Regions from separate parts of the Rossellomorea sp. NPDC071047 genome, predicted to be linked through region 2. Evidence: a T-box and tRNA genes for the amino acid it is inferred to sense, from the RefSeq annotation. Region 2 holds a T-box; the other holds one or more tRNA genes.
The links. The T-box of region 2 lies ahead of alaS (alanine--tRNA ligase). A T-box ahead of a tRNA ligase gene usually reads a tRNA of that ligase, here a tRNA-Ala.
Positions count from the first base shown of each region.

Region 1: it has a tRNA-Ala gene. The T-box ahead of alaS (alanine--tRNA ligase) is inferred to sense a tRNA for this amino acid. The anticodon was not compared.

Region 1 covers NZ_JBNNJT010000004.1:523-7,488, forward strand. Annotated here, with positions in the region: tRNA gene ACQKFO_RS14320 (tRNA-Ile) at 1-10, opposite strand, end outside; tRNA gene ACQKFO_RS14325 (tRNA-Gly) at 20-93, opposite strand; tRNA gene ACQKFO_RS14330 (tRNA-Cys) at 103-176, opposite strand; tRNA gene ACQKFO_RS14335 (tRNA-Gln) at 179-253, opposite strand; tRNA gene ACQKFO_RS14340 (tRNA-His) at 262-334, opposite strand; tRNA gene ACQKFO_RS14345 (tRNA-Trp) at 352-425, opposite strand; tRNA gene ACQKFO_RS14350 (tRNA-Tyr) at 451-534, opposite strand; tRNA gene ACQKFO_RS14355 (tRNA-Phe) at 571-646, opposite strand; tRNA gene ACQKFO_RS14360 (tRNA-Asp) at 707-783, opposite strand; tRNA gene ACQKFO_RS14365 (tRNA-Met) at 862-935, opposite strand; tRNA gene ACQKFO_RS14370 (tRNA-Ser) at 963-1,055, opposite strand; tRNA gene ACQKFO_RS14375 (tRNA-Ile) at 1,064-1,137, opposite strand; tRNA gene ACQKFO_RS14380 (tRNA-Met) at 1,167-1,240, opposite strand; tRNA gene ACQKFO_RS14385 (tRNA-Ala) at 1,318-1,393, opposite strand; tRNA gene ACQKFO_RS14390 (tRNA-Pro) at 1,401-1,477, opposite strand; tRNA gene ACQKFO_RS14395 (tRNA-Arg) at 1,485-1,561, opposite strand; tRNA gene ACQKFO_RS14400 (tRNA-Leu) at 1,619-1,707, opposite strand; tRNA gene ACQKFO_RS14405 (tRNA-Gly) at 1,715-1,789, opposite strand; tRNA gene ACQKFO_RS14410 (tRNA-Leu) at 1,798-1,882, opposite strand; tRNA gene ACQKFO_RS14415 (tRNA-Lys) at 1,923-1,998, opposite strand; tRNA gene ACQKFO_RS14420 (tRNA-Thr) at 2,022-2,097, opposite strand; tRNA gene ACQKFO_RS14425 (tRNA-Val) at 2,212-2,287, opposite strand; tRNA gene ACQKFO_RS14430 (tRNA-Glu) at 2,292-2,366, opposite strand; cyclic di-GMP riboswitch class I at 3,048-3,133, opposite strand; gene ACQKFO_RS14435 (N-acetylmuramoyl-L-alanine amidase) at 3,415-4,311, shown strand; gene ACQKFO_RS14440 (pullulanase) at 5,214-6,966, opposite strand, start outside.
Region 2 covers NZ_JBNNJT010000001.1:168,005-174,970, reverse strand. Annotated here, with positions in the region: gene ACQKFO_RS00835 (DUF1292 domain-containing protein) at 1-151, opposite strand, end outside; gene ruvX (Holliday junction resolvase RuvX) at 166-582, opposite strand; gene ACQKFO_RS00825 (IreB family regulatory phosphoprotein) at 586-852, opposite strand; gene alaS (alanine--tRNA ligase) at 936-3,569, opposite strand; T-box leader at 3,631-3,859, opposite strand; gene ACQKFO_RS00815 (AI-2E family transporter) at 3,936-5,015, opposite strand; gene ACQKFO_RS00810 (YrzQ family protein) at 5,118-5,258, opposite strand; gene ACQKFO_RS00805 (hypothetical protein) at 5,265-5,450, opposite strand; gene bioB (biotin synthase BioB) at 5,655-6,656, opposite strand; gene ACQKFO_RS00795 (biotin transporter BioY) at 6,674-6,966, opposite strand, start outside.

The sequences.
Region 1 (6,966 bases), on a different contig from region 2:
CTATAGGCCCAAGAATAATTGGAGCGGGTGAAGGGAATCGAACCCTCATCATCAGCTTGGAAGGCTGAGGTTTTACCACTAAACTACACCCGCATGAAGAATTGGAGGCGGCAACCGGATTTGAACCGGTGATAAAGGTTTTGCAGACCTCTGCCTTACCACTTGGCTATGCCGCCGTTGGCTGGGCTAGCTGGATTCGAACCAACGCATGTCGCAGTCAAAGTGCGATGCCTTACCGCTTGGCTATAGCCCAATATAAAGGGCGACTGATGGGAATCGAACCCACGAATGCCTGAACCACAATCAGGTGCGTTAACCACTTCGCCACAATCGCCATGTTTAACATATCTTTGGCAGGGGCAGTAGGAATCGAACCCACACCAAAGGTTTTGGAGACCTTCGTTCTACCGTTAAACTATGCCCCTATATATTAGAGAATTTTATTAAAAATGGTGGAGGGGGGCAGATTCGAACTGCCGAACCCGAAGGAGCGGATTTACAGTCCGCCGCGTTTAGCCACTTCGCTACCCCTCCAAATAAAAGAAATACTTAAAGGTTCTTAAGTATAAATGGTGGCTCAGGACGGAATCGAACCGCCGACACATGGATTTTCAGTCCATTGCTCTACCAACTGAGCTACTGAGCCATATTATATAGAAGATTAAATTATCAAATGACCAACTTCCTATTACTAACTAATTGAAAATGGCGGTCCGGACGGGACTCGAACCCGCGACCTCCTGCGTGACAGGCAGGCATTCTAACCAACTGAACTACCGGACCAAAGTTTTTTCGCGATAGCGAAAATAACTATCCATGCGTGACTCTTCAAGGATTATCCTATCCTAAGTCAAAATGGTATTGCGGGGACAGGATTTGAACCTGCGACCTTCGGGTTATGAGCCCGACGAGCTACCGAACTGCTCCACCCCGCGACGATATAAATATAGTGAAGGTAAACATGGAGGAGGAAGGGGGATTCGAACCCCCGCGGGCTGTTACACCCCTGTCGGTTTTCAAGACCGATCCCTTCAGCCGGACTTGGGTATTCCTCCGTGTATAATGGACCCTGTAGGACTCGAACCTACGACCGGACGGTTATGAGCCGTCTGCTCTAACCAACTGAGCTAAGGGTCCTTATAAATCGTACATTGTTTATTGAGTAATAGCGGCGGAGGGGATCGAACCCCCGACCTCACGGGTATGAACCGTACGCTCTAGCCAGCTGAGCTACACCGCCACGAAACATTTACTATTCAATTTGATTTTTGCTTAAGCGAAAATCAATGAAGTTAATTTTACTTTCGTAAAAAAACTTGGTGGAGCCTAGCGGGATCGAACCGCTGACCTCCTGCGTGCAAAGCAGGCGCTCTCCCAGCTGAGCTAAGGCCCCAAAGAAGTGGTCGGGAAGACAGGATTCGAACCTGCGACCCCTTGGTCCCAAACCAAGTGCTCTACCAAGCTGAGCTACTTCCCGAAATATATGGCGCGCCCGAGAGGAGTCGAACCCCTAACCTTTTGATCCGTAGTCAAACGCTCTATCCAATTGAGCTACGGGCGCTAAATGCTTTCTATTGTAGTAATGAATGGAAAGTTATTTTGCTGACGCAAAAAACTTTGGTGCCGAGGACCGGAATCGAACCGGTACGGTAGTCACCTACCGCAGGATTTTAAGTCCTGTGCGTCTGCCAGTTCCGCCACCCCGGCAAATTCTTGGAGCGGAAGACGGGATTCGAACCCGCGACCCCCACCTTGGCAAGGTGGTGTTCTACCACTGAACTACTTCCGCGAAACAAATGGTGCGGGTGAAGGGACTTGAACCCCCACGCCTTGCGGCGCCAGATCCTAAGTCTGGTGCGTCTGCCAATTCCGCCACACCCGCATGATAAGAAAATTAGATATTTCGAATTCACGAAAATCTTTGGTGAGCCATGAAGGACTCGAACCTTCGACCCTCTGATTAAAAGTCAGATGCTCTACCAACTGAGCTAATGGCTCATCTATACAAGTAAGAAACCAAATGGTGCCGGCAAGAGGACTTGAACCCCCAACCTACTGATTACAAGTCAGTTGCTCTACCAGTTGAGCTACACCGGCATATTTACTTTCATATGAAGTCTTAACGGAAAGTTACTTCACAGAAGCAATTCAAAAAAAAGATATTTTGCTTGCGTAATTTGTTGTAGTTTATTTTACTTGCGTAAAAAAACTTGGTGGAGGATGACGGGATCGAACCGCCGACCCTCTGCTTGTAAGGCAGATGCTCTCCCAGCTGAGCTAATCCTCCAAATTGGTGACCCATACGGGATTCGAACCCGTGTTACCGCCGTGAAAGGGCGGTGTCTTAACCGCTTGACCAATGGGCCATATCTATGTGAGTATCCCGCTTAAGGACATGTATAACTATAACAATTCATTTCGCAGAAGTCAACTTCTAAAAAATAAAAAAGAAAACTTTTTTCAACTTACTCATCTTAACAATTTTGTAAGCCGAAAAAGAATATACCATATTTATAAAGTTAATATCAATAGTCAATTTTAAAATCTCTTAATGTTTATTTCTAATTCAAATTCAAAACTTTTAATGATCCACTTCCCTATTTAGTTAAACTGATACCCCCTCAAATCCCTTCCCTCCATTTCAGTTATGGAAGGAAAACATACGTTATCAAAATATAAGCGAGTCTTCTTTTATGATTTTGGGAAAGAAGGACAGGTCCGTTGTCGCAAATTATTGTTTAGGCATAACGGGATTAAATAGAAAAAAGCAGCCAACCTCCTACATATAAGTTGGCTGCTTTTTTTCATATTAGCGTATTGCAAATTTCATCTTCCTTTATCTTTCCCTTTGTACCACTAATATAGGTTATCTAACTTCATTTCATGATACGTTATTTTTTCCTTCAGTTTCTTTTTGAGTCGGCAATCTAAACAGCCCTCTAGTAATACGAGATTGTAATGGATCCTCATAGAGTGCCATTGTAATTTCATTTGTGATAAAAATCGAGTCACCTTCATCATTTCTCCTCCACGTCGCAGGAGTACGTTTCGAAAACTGGCAAGCGTCGTCGTTAAGACATTAGCCCCTATAGTTTTGCGTCACCACTTTTCAATGGGTTTGCCTTTATCGTACGAATTATGAAAGATTGGTTTGTGATATACGAGCGAATGCACCTTCACTAGTGAAAGAATCATAGTTAAGTATAAGTCGTATTTACTACTTTTGAATAATACCATACTTTTCTTGATATCAAACCTTTTATTCCTAAAAGAATGATAAGGGACGGAGGAAACGGTCCCTTGTCCTAGGGAATTAGGGATTGGTAGTGACCGGGTAGACAAGGTGCCTGCGCCCAATCCACCGTAACCAATAAGACAAGCTGTGAATATATTACTAGTAAAGGGGGAATTTAGATGATTTATGTAGTATTAAGGGATGCTGGTCATGGATTAGAGACTCCTGGAAAGAGGTCTCCCTATATCAGCTCCCTGGGCAGGTCGATTAAGGAGAATGAGTTCAATGAACCTGTGAGTGAGTTTTTCGGGGATGAATTGAAGAGGCATGGGGTCATCATCCATGATATTTCACCAACGACCAAAGATGTCCCGTTGACAGCCAGAACAAATGAAGCAAATCGATTATTGAAGTTCTACATCAATAAATACGGCGCATCGAATGTGAAAATCGTGTTAGTAAGCTTTCATTTCAATGCATTTGATGGGTCTTTCAGCGGGTCAAACCCGAGCGGGATCTCTGTTCATATCCAACCTGGAAGCAAGTATGCAAGGGAACTGGCCAATAGCGTAGGGAAATATTTAAGGCAAGGGACCAAGCAAGTGTGGCGTGGAATCATTGAGCAGGACCTTCATATAACCAGGGAATTCGAAGGCGTCGCCATCCTGACGGAAAATGGGTTCATGGATCATCCCGAAGAAGCTAAACTTATGCTTGATAAAGACTACCAAAAAGAAGTGGCGAGAGAAGCCGCTAAAGGAGTACTGGAATATTTTAACTTGCCTTATTTCCCTGATACGCCTAAACCGACTGAAAAACCGAAGGAGGAAGATGATATGCTAGAGAAAGCGATTGTGATTGGTACATTTAATGATTATCCGGCAGCTGAATTATTGGCGAACAGATTAAAATGCCCGATTTATCCCCGCAATGCGATAAGTGGAAAAGTAGCAAAAGAACTGATTGTCTGCGGTGGGAAGAAAGATGGGTTAATCGCTGATAACATTGTCGTTCTTTCAGGGGCTGACCGTTACGATACGTATAGGAAAATTGAGGAGTATCTTAAACAGCTATAAGAGTGGACGTAGGGACAGGCTGACTGTCCCCGGTCCTCCTTTTCGGACACGGTCAATTACACACTTGGAGATTCCTGTTACTCTTAATCGATCCCTTCCTCTTACTCCATCAATTTGTTTTAGTTTCTTTAATAGATTATTCCGATTATGCCTGTCCAGCTTCTGTAGCATGCTTATGGTTATCCACATTTACTTTCATATCCGTCTTTCTATTTTAGATTTTCATCTAAGAAATAATTACTGTTTTGCTTCACCATGAATTCTACATATCTATGTACTTATTATTTCTGTCTAATTGTAGCGGGAAGAGAGCACCGATGACACCGCTATTCTTCTTAGTGTATTCATGAACTTTTGAAAACACCTTTGTGTGGCGCTGATTTTAAAGGATTTTGATTGATTAAACGGAGGACCCTGAGAAAGTATCCCGAAGTTTCTACATTTTCTTTATTAAAACGATTTTAAACTATGTTACCGAAACGATTAAATTTTGAGTTGTACAAATAATCATAACTGGAATTAATTCATTTGATAGCATCAGAAATTGTCCTCTGTTTCCCTCACTAGTAAGTGAATACGATTGTTTATTAAACTATATCTGTAATGTTGAAAGTCATCTCTATTCCTATACTTATTCAATTAAACGGATAATGGAAATTAGTTTATAAGAAAAGCGAAGAAAGATAGAAGCTTTATTACTTGAATCATCATATACGACATAAATCGTGAACATCCTTATTGAATGAGCACGAAAACTAAAAAACCAAGAGTGCAATAAAATCGCCACTCTTGGTTATTATTGTCTTGAAACATTCACTTTACATGAACTTGCAACGTTACTTACTTAAATGACATTATACCTGTATTGAAGTAACGCTTACTCAAAAATCGGACCAAGGGATCTAGTCCCACCAATTCAGAATCCAAGATAAGGGACCTCTCCCCCATTCCCACCACCAATTCAGGATCCGGGACAAGGGACCTGTCCCCACGTCCCGCTTCTCCACCTTGATCACAACAGTAGTTAAAGGGTCCAAAGTCAAAGTATCTTTCGTCAATGTAAATCCAGATTTCTTAGAAACAGGCTTTGTTCCCGCTTCATCGTTGTCTACAACAACCTTCCCTTTAGATAAGTCATAGTCACCCACCGATAGGGTACGTGCTTCGCTATCCGCATTGACAAATACGTAGTACTCACCTGTACCATCTGTGGATACATTCTTATAAGCAAGCATCAAGTCTGTATCAGCCATCTCAGGTACATCCAATAGAGATACATTCTGGTCAACCAGCGCCTGCTCACCTAAACGGAAAGCGTCGGTTGATCTTCTAAGCTTAATCAAACCTTCTGTATATTCTCTCGTCGTTGTATTGATTTCATATTTCTTCTTATTCGTTGCTTTTTCCCAGTCAAACTTATTGATGGCGTCGGATGAATCGTATGAGTCGTGGATGAAGTAACCGAATGGGTTGCCTTCTTCGTCTTCCAGCTCATGATATTTCTGTTCCGGAACGCCTTCCCCTAGCCATTGCTTGGTTCGTCCGTATTCCTGGCCAGCGTGGATAAAGGCCGTTCCTTGTGATGTTAAAATCATGGAGTTACCAAGGCGGATACGCTTATGAATCTCCAGGTTGTTTTCCGGAATGGCCGGGTCCTTTTTGATCGATTGGGCAATGACATCGTATAACGGCAGGTTGTCATGGGCTGCGATGTATTGAACCATGTCGCCCGGGTCATCGTCTGCTGTGTTGCCAGGTTGCCCTTTGATGTTGTTAAAAATCGTGTTGATGTCGCGTGCTCCGCCTGTCAGGAATCTCGGCTCACCTTCTGAACCGAAGCCGGATTTCAGTTCGTTACGGATTTCGTCGGAGAAGACTCCTACGTCGTCGGTTTTGTCCATCCAGTCCTGGTCGGCACCCATTCCTTCTAATGAAGGATCAGACAAGTGACCGGCGAATGTTCTCCAGCCTTCACCGATGAACAGTGCGTCCGGGTTGATTTCAGCCGCTGCGTCATAAGCTTTTTGGACGGATGGGTAGGTTGCGTCGCCCATCATATCGAATCGCATACCATCGATCTTGTATTCGTCGAACCAGTATTTCACTGAGTCGACCATCAGTTTCTCAGCCATTGTATGGTTGGTTGCCAGGTTGTTTCCGAACCCTCCAAGGAAGTTTCCTTTGTCATCCTGGAACGCATAGTAATTTGGCACGATGTCGTTCAGTGTGCTTGTTTTCGCCATATGCGTGTAGACCACGTCGAGTACGACGCCCATACCCTTATCATGAATGGCATCGATCAATCGTTTCGTTTCTTCGATTCGTAGTTGCGGATCAGTGGCATCCTGTGAATACGCACCGTCCGGGGAGAAGTAGCTGTGAGGGTCATATCCCCAGTTGTATTCATTGCCTCCCGCTGAATACTCAAGCTCACGTTCCCCCATATTCGTTTCATCACCGTAGTACCAGGCCATGATCGGAAGCAGTTGAACGTGGGTCACACCCATTGATTTAATATAATCAAGTTTCTTGATGAAGGCGTCATAGGTACCCCATCTTTCCTTCTTCAAATCTTTTTCAATCGAAGGATCGGATGTAAAGTCACGTACGTGGACCTCGTAAATGACCGCGTCTTCACGTTTTTCATAGCCATCG
Region 2 (6,966 bases):
TTTCTTCTTCGTCGTTCTCATCTGCTCCCAGTGGATAGTAAAGGACATATGATTTATTGAATTTATCTGATTCAAACGTGAAAAGAACCTCGCATAATTGTTCATTTCCTTGTTCGTCAACTACTGTAATTTGTTTTTCTCCGTGTTCCATGAACATTCACCTCATTATTTTTGGCTGTCAAGATATCCTTGGAGGATCATCATTGCCGCCATTTTATCAATTACTTTCTTACGTTTCTTCCTACTTACATCGGCTTCTAAAAGGACTCGTTCCGCAGCCATTGTACTCAGTCGTTCATCCCAGTACTTAACGGGAAGGGATAACTCTTGCTGAATTAATTCTCCATAAGCTTTAGACGCTTCTCCCCGGGGACCAATTGAGTTGTTCATGTTTTTAGGCAATCCGACTACAACTGTATCCACCTGGTACTCTTCGGCAAGTTCCTTTAATCTGTCGATCCGGAACACACCTTGATCTTCGTCGATCTTAATCGTTTCAATTCCTTGAGCGGTCCAACCAAGCTCATCGCTAATTGCGACTCCCACTGTCTTAGAGCCGACGTCTAAACCCATTACACGCATGTATTATCCCTCTTTGTGCTGTTTCAAATACGATTTGACTAATTCTTCGATGATCTCATCACGTTCTAAACGGCGGATGATATTTCTGGCATCTTGATGTCTAGGAATGTAAGCAGGATCTCCAGATAATAAGTACCCTACGATTTGATTGATCGGGTTGTATCCTTTTTCTTGAAGAGCATCATGAACCTGCAGGAGTACTTCCTTCACGTCATGTTCGAACGGCTCCTCTGAAAAATCAAATCGCATCGTTTTGTCAAAAGAACTCATTTTTAGCACCTCTCTTTAGGCTTGTCTTTTTGACAACCGAATTGTTAATCGTTACCTACATTGTACACCACTTTAACACGGAGTTAAATGGATTTGACCCATTCTTCTACAATTTGCAGGGCTTCTTCTACTTTTTCCGGGTGTTTACCCCCGGCTTGAGCCATGTCCGGACGGCCACCGCCTCCTCCACCACAGCGTGAAGCCACTTCTTTAACAAGTTTTCCAGCATGATATCCTTTTTCGACTAAGTCCTTCGTAACTCCTGCAATGATCGTAACTTTGTCGTCTCCAGTTGTTGCCAACACAATAACCCCGGAGCCCAATTTCAGTTTAAGATCATCCATCATTGTACGTAATCCATTGCTATCTCCAGCAGCCACTTTCGCGGAAAGAACATTCACCCCGTCAATGACTTTGACTTGATCCGTTAAGCTACCTGCTTCTATGTTAGACAACTTTGCGGATAATGATTCATTTTCTCTCTGAAGCTCTTTCATTTCTACTAATAAAGAGTCCACCCGGTTGACGACTTCTTTAGGGTTCGCTTTAAGTTTGCCTGCTACTTCTTTCAGTTGAGAAACTTGATCATTCAACACTTTATAAGCATTCTCTGCTGTAACAGCTTCAATCCTTCTTGTGCCTGCTCCGATTCCACTTTCAGAAAGGATCTTAAATAACCCGATTTCAGACGTGTTCGATACATGACAGCCACCACAAAGTTCTAAGCTATATTCTCCAATCGATACGACGCGGACTTCTTCGCCGTATTTTTCTCCGAATAGAGCCATCGCCCCCATCGCTTTTGCCTCTGATAATGATTTAAGGGCTGTGTTCACTGAAATAGCCTTCCAGACCTTCTCATTGACGATGGTTTCGATTCGCTCAATCTCTTCCTGGGAAACAGAACCGAAATGAGAGAAGTCGAATCGGAGGCGATCTGGTTCTACTAAGGAACCTGCCTGGTTTACATGATCTCCAAGAACATCTTTCAATGCCTGATGAAGGATGTGAGTAGCTGTGTGATTTTTCTCGACTCTTGTTCTGGATTCACGGGATACTTTAGCAAGCACCTGTGCATGTTGCTCTATTGTACCTTCTTCAACGATGGCAGAGTGGAGGTTTTGGCCATTAGGCGCTTTCTTGACGTTTGTCACCAAAACTTTCACACCCATAGCTTCAATGTATCCTTTATCTCCGATTTGTCCGCCGCTCTCTGCGTAGAAAGGTGTCTGGTCGAGGATGAATTGACATTCCTGTCCTTTATCAACTTTCGGTTGGCGCTCATTGTCAACCAACAGTTCAAGAATAGTAGCAGTCGTTTCTAAGGTATCATACCCTACAAAGCGACTTTCTACCGTGATGTCACTAAGGACTCCACCCTGCACCTGCATGCTTCCTACATCCTGGCGAGCCGATCTCGCTCTTTCACGCTGAGCTTCCATCTCTTTCTCAAAACCATCATGATCAACTGTTAATCCCTCTTCTTCTGCATATTCTTCCGTTAATTCAACCGGGAATCCGTACGTATCATACAAACGGAAGACATCCTCACCAGGAACGATCTTGTTACCTGCAGATTTTTGTACCTTGATGATGGAAGAAAGAATAGCAAGCCCCTCGTTCAATGTTTCGTGGAAGCGATCTTCTTCATTTTTCACTACTTTTTGGATGAATTCCGCTTTTTGCTTCACTTCCGGATAGAAATCCACCATGATTTCAGAAACAACCGGAACCAACTCATACATGAATGGACGGTTGATTTCAATTTGTTTCGCAAATCGAACCGCACGGCGAAGCAATCTTCTTAATACATAGCCGCGGCCTTCATTGGATGGAAGAGCTCCGTCACCGATCGCAAAGGAAACCGTTCTGATATGATCAGCGATGACCTTGAACGCTACGTCGATTTCACTGTCCTTGCCGTATGACTTACCGGAAATTTCTTCAGTAGCAGAAATGATCGGCATAAATAAATCAGTATCAAAGTTTGTAGGTACTTCCTGAACCACACATGCCATACGTTCAAGTCCCATACCGGTATCAATATTCTTCTTAGGGAGTGGAGTGTACGTTCCGTCAGGGTTATGGTTGAATTGTGAGAACACGAGATTCCATACCTCAAGGTAACGATCATTCTCCCCACCCGGATATAATTCAGGGTCTTCAGGATTGTCCCCATATTCCGACCCGCGATCGTAGAAGATTTCTGTATTCGGGCCACTTGGACCTTCCCCGATATCCCAGAAGTTCCCTTCAATGCGGATGATTCGTTCAGCTGGTACGCCTACTTTTTTGTTCCAGATGTCAAATGCTTCATGATCTTCAGGGTGAATGGTAACCGAAAGCTTTTCGGGATCAAAACCGATCCATTTCGCGTCAGTCAAAAATTCCCAAGCCCATTCAATTGCTTCTACTTTAAAATATTCTCCGATCGAGAAGTTTCCAAGCATTTCGAAAAACGTGTGATGGCGTGCTGTTTTCCCTACATTTTCAATATCATTAGTACGAATCGACTTTTGGGCATTCACGATCCTTGGATTTTGAGGGATGACACGTCCATCAAAATATTTCTTTAATGTCGCTACCCCACTATTGATCCATAAAAGGGACGGATCCTCATGCGGAACCAATGATGCACTTGGTTCCACCCCGTGTCCTTTTTCCTGAAAGAAATCTAAAAACTTCTGACGAATTTCTGCGCCTGTTAATTTGTTCATTTCAAGCTTCCTCCTTTATATGTATGGTTAAAAAAGAATACAAAAAAGCCCTCATCCCTAAAACAGGGACGAGAGCTGTTTCTCGCGGTACCACCCTGGTTATGAATAAAGGAAAGCCCTTCCGCTTTTCTTATATTCATCCCTCAAAACACCTTAACGCGGATAGACGGCAGGCTTTACCTGCACTCAGGATTAGCATTCGGTTATCCTTCATCTAAAATCCCTTACAGCCTGGGGGATTCCTCTCTGGTAGATGGGCTATAACGTACTCGATCCTTCATTGCTTTCATTTTATACGAATACTTGTATATGTTGGATTATAGAAATATTCACTGTATTTGTCAATGTTGATTCTTATTTTTCTAGTCAATCTTCACCATTTGCATGAATGAAATGGGTTCGTCCATGTAATATCGCTACTTTTACCACCGCTAAAAAAGGTACTGCAACAATCATGCCGATCACACCCCCTACCTCACCACCAAGGATAAGGGCACCCATAATAAACAGTGGATGCATATGTAGGCTTTTTCCGACAATGAGGGGCGATAAGATATTCCCCTCAAAGAATTGGAGAACTATGACCATGATGACGACATATATCATCATATTGACTGAAATCGTACTGGCCACAATGGCAGCAGGAACGGCTCCGATAATCGGTCCGAAATAGGGTATTACATTGGTTACTCCAATGATCAACCCGAGGATCAAGGGATACTTCATACCGATCAACCAGAGTGTTAATGCTGAAAGTCCCCCTATGATCAAACAAACTAAAAGCTGTCCCCGGATATAGCCTCCCAGCGATTCATCCACATCCCTTGAAAAAGAGATTGCGCTATCCCTCCATTTTTTAGGAGTAAGCTGCCACAGGAATTTTTTCACTTTCGTAATATCCTTTAATAAATAAAAGGATACGAAGGGAATGATCGCAACAAGCAGCAAGCTGTTCATAAACTTCATCACAGTGGCCAGAACGACTGCGACAAGCCCCGTCAACCAGGCTTCGATCCCGTCGATTCTTTCCTCTAATTGAGATTGTATTCCGTCAGGCCAAGTGGAGGTCTCGCTTTGCACATAGTCCAGCCACCTCTGGTATTGTTTTGTAAAAAGTGGCGCATTCTCTGATAAATCTTTCAGCTGATGTATGATGATTGGAGTCCCCTTATAGACCGCATACCCTAATCCTCCGAAGAAAAGGATGTAGATGAGCATGATCGCTATCCCTCTATGAATGCCCGCCTCATGGATTTTTTCTACTATTGGATGAAGCAAATAGGCAATGAATCCCCCTATCAAAAAGGGAAGGAGCGAAAAGAACAATACTTCCAGGACCGGATGCCATACAGGCTTTAATAAGTAGAGAATATATAGGAATATAGCAAGAATAAGAGCTATTGAAAGTCGGTACAACCATTTGGCATAGGGTTTCTTTTCCATCATCAACACTCCCTTCTCTTCTATATTGTTGGAAGATAGAAGGGTATTTTATTCATTTAGGTATAACATAAAAAAAGACTGACCCGAAAGTCAGCCTTTTAGCTGTTAAAAAAGTTTCTTTACTTGTTTACGAATTCGTTTCATTTGTCTTTGGTTCATCATATTGGATCTTTGTGAATAGATAGAAGCAGCGATTCCTGCTCCAAAACCAACGATGGATGCAAATGTTTTGTTCAAGAAAGACACCTCTTCCTAGCTTAGTCGGCGTTCTTCCTCATCAAACAAGTCGTCTAAGGAGCTCAGTGATCCATCCTCTTCCACTTGATGAGTATGAATGACTCCCTTTGACAAGGAAAGCTCTATATAGCAACCCCAACAATAATATTGGTTGATGCCGATCTTTCCGATATCTTTGCTCTGACAATTTGGACACTTCATCGGTAAGGTTCACCTCTATTACACCAAACCTGGTGTGTATTCCCTACCATCATGACCAATCAGAGCTCATTTTATACTTGTTCAATGAGAATATCCGCTAAAAACGATGTTAGATCACCGTTCTTATATAGTGTGGGATATTTTCTTGATTTCATAAGGAGTAACCTTTTCCAAAGCACCCACCTAAATTTATTTATTCAATTTTCATGATGTTGCCTGCTCACTTACTTCCTTCACATAATCAACCTCAAACCCAAGATCTTCAAGCATCTGGTGATCGGCTGTCCCTTCCTGGCCGGCTGTCGTTAAGTAATCGCCAACAAAAATCGAGTTGGCCGGATAAAGTCCCAGTGGTTGTAAACTGCGAAGATTCACTTCCCGCCCACCTGAAATTCGAATCTCTTTTGTCGGGTTGATGAAACGCATTAAACAAAGGACCTTCAAACAATATCTCGGATCGAGGTCGTTTGTCCCTTCAAGAGGGGTACCATCTATAGCATGTAAAAAGTTCACGGGAATGGAGTCGGCATCAAGCACCTTTAAACTGCGGGACATATCAACCACATCCTGCAATGTCTCTTTCATGCCGACAATGATTCCGGAACAGGGAGAAATCCCTTGTGCTTTCGCTTGTTCAACGGTATTCACCCTGTCTTCATATGTATGGGAAGTGGTGATGTTTTCATGATGATTCTCTGAAGTATTGATGTTATGGTTATAACGGTCCACCCCTGCTTCCTTTAACCGTTTCGCCTGATCGTCTTTTAATAACCCTAAACACGCACATACTTTTAAGTTATACTGCTCTTTGATTTCCTTTACTGCCGAAACCACATGATCGACTTCACGATTGCTCGGGCCCCTTCCACTTGCCACAATGCAATATGTTCCCACATTTAGCTGGTGAGCATTTTCAGCTCCTTTTAGAATTGTCTCTTTATCCACCATGCGGTATTTCTCAATCGGAGCATTTGAAACAATGGACTGTGAACAATAGCCGCAGTTTTCAGGGCATAAACCCGATTTCGTATTGATGATCATATTCAATTTCACTTTGTTCCCATAATAATGTTTTCGAATCAGGTAAGCGCTATGCAATAATTCCAGAAGCTCATCATCCGGACTTTGTAAAATCGATAAAGCCTCTTCATTTTTGATTTCCTCTCCGTCGATCACTCCAAGTGCCAGTTCCTTCCACGTTTTCATGTGAAATTCCTCCCCTTTTATGCCGCTCTTTTTATATTTTTAAATGTACTCTTTGATAAGACCGATTTCTCCAGGCGATGAGCCATAATTCCAGCACACACGGCTAATATGATATCCTTCGGTAGAGGGACCACCATCCAGGCCCATGCAAGTTTATAAGTAAACCCTTCAGGAGCTGCAGCCCATAGCTTGTATGCAGCATACATCCAGTTCGTTCCCACCACATAATTGACAGTCATCCCGACTAGTGCGGCGAAAATGTAGACCTTGATTCCTTTATGTTTTTCTACGATTTTACCTGTAATGTAAG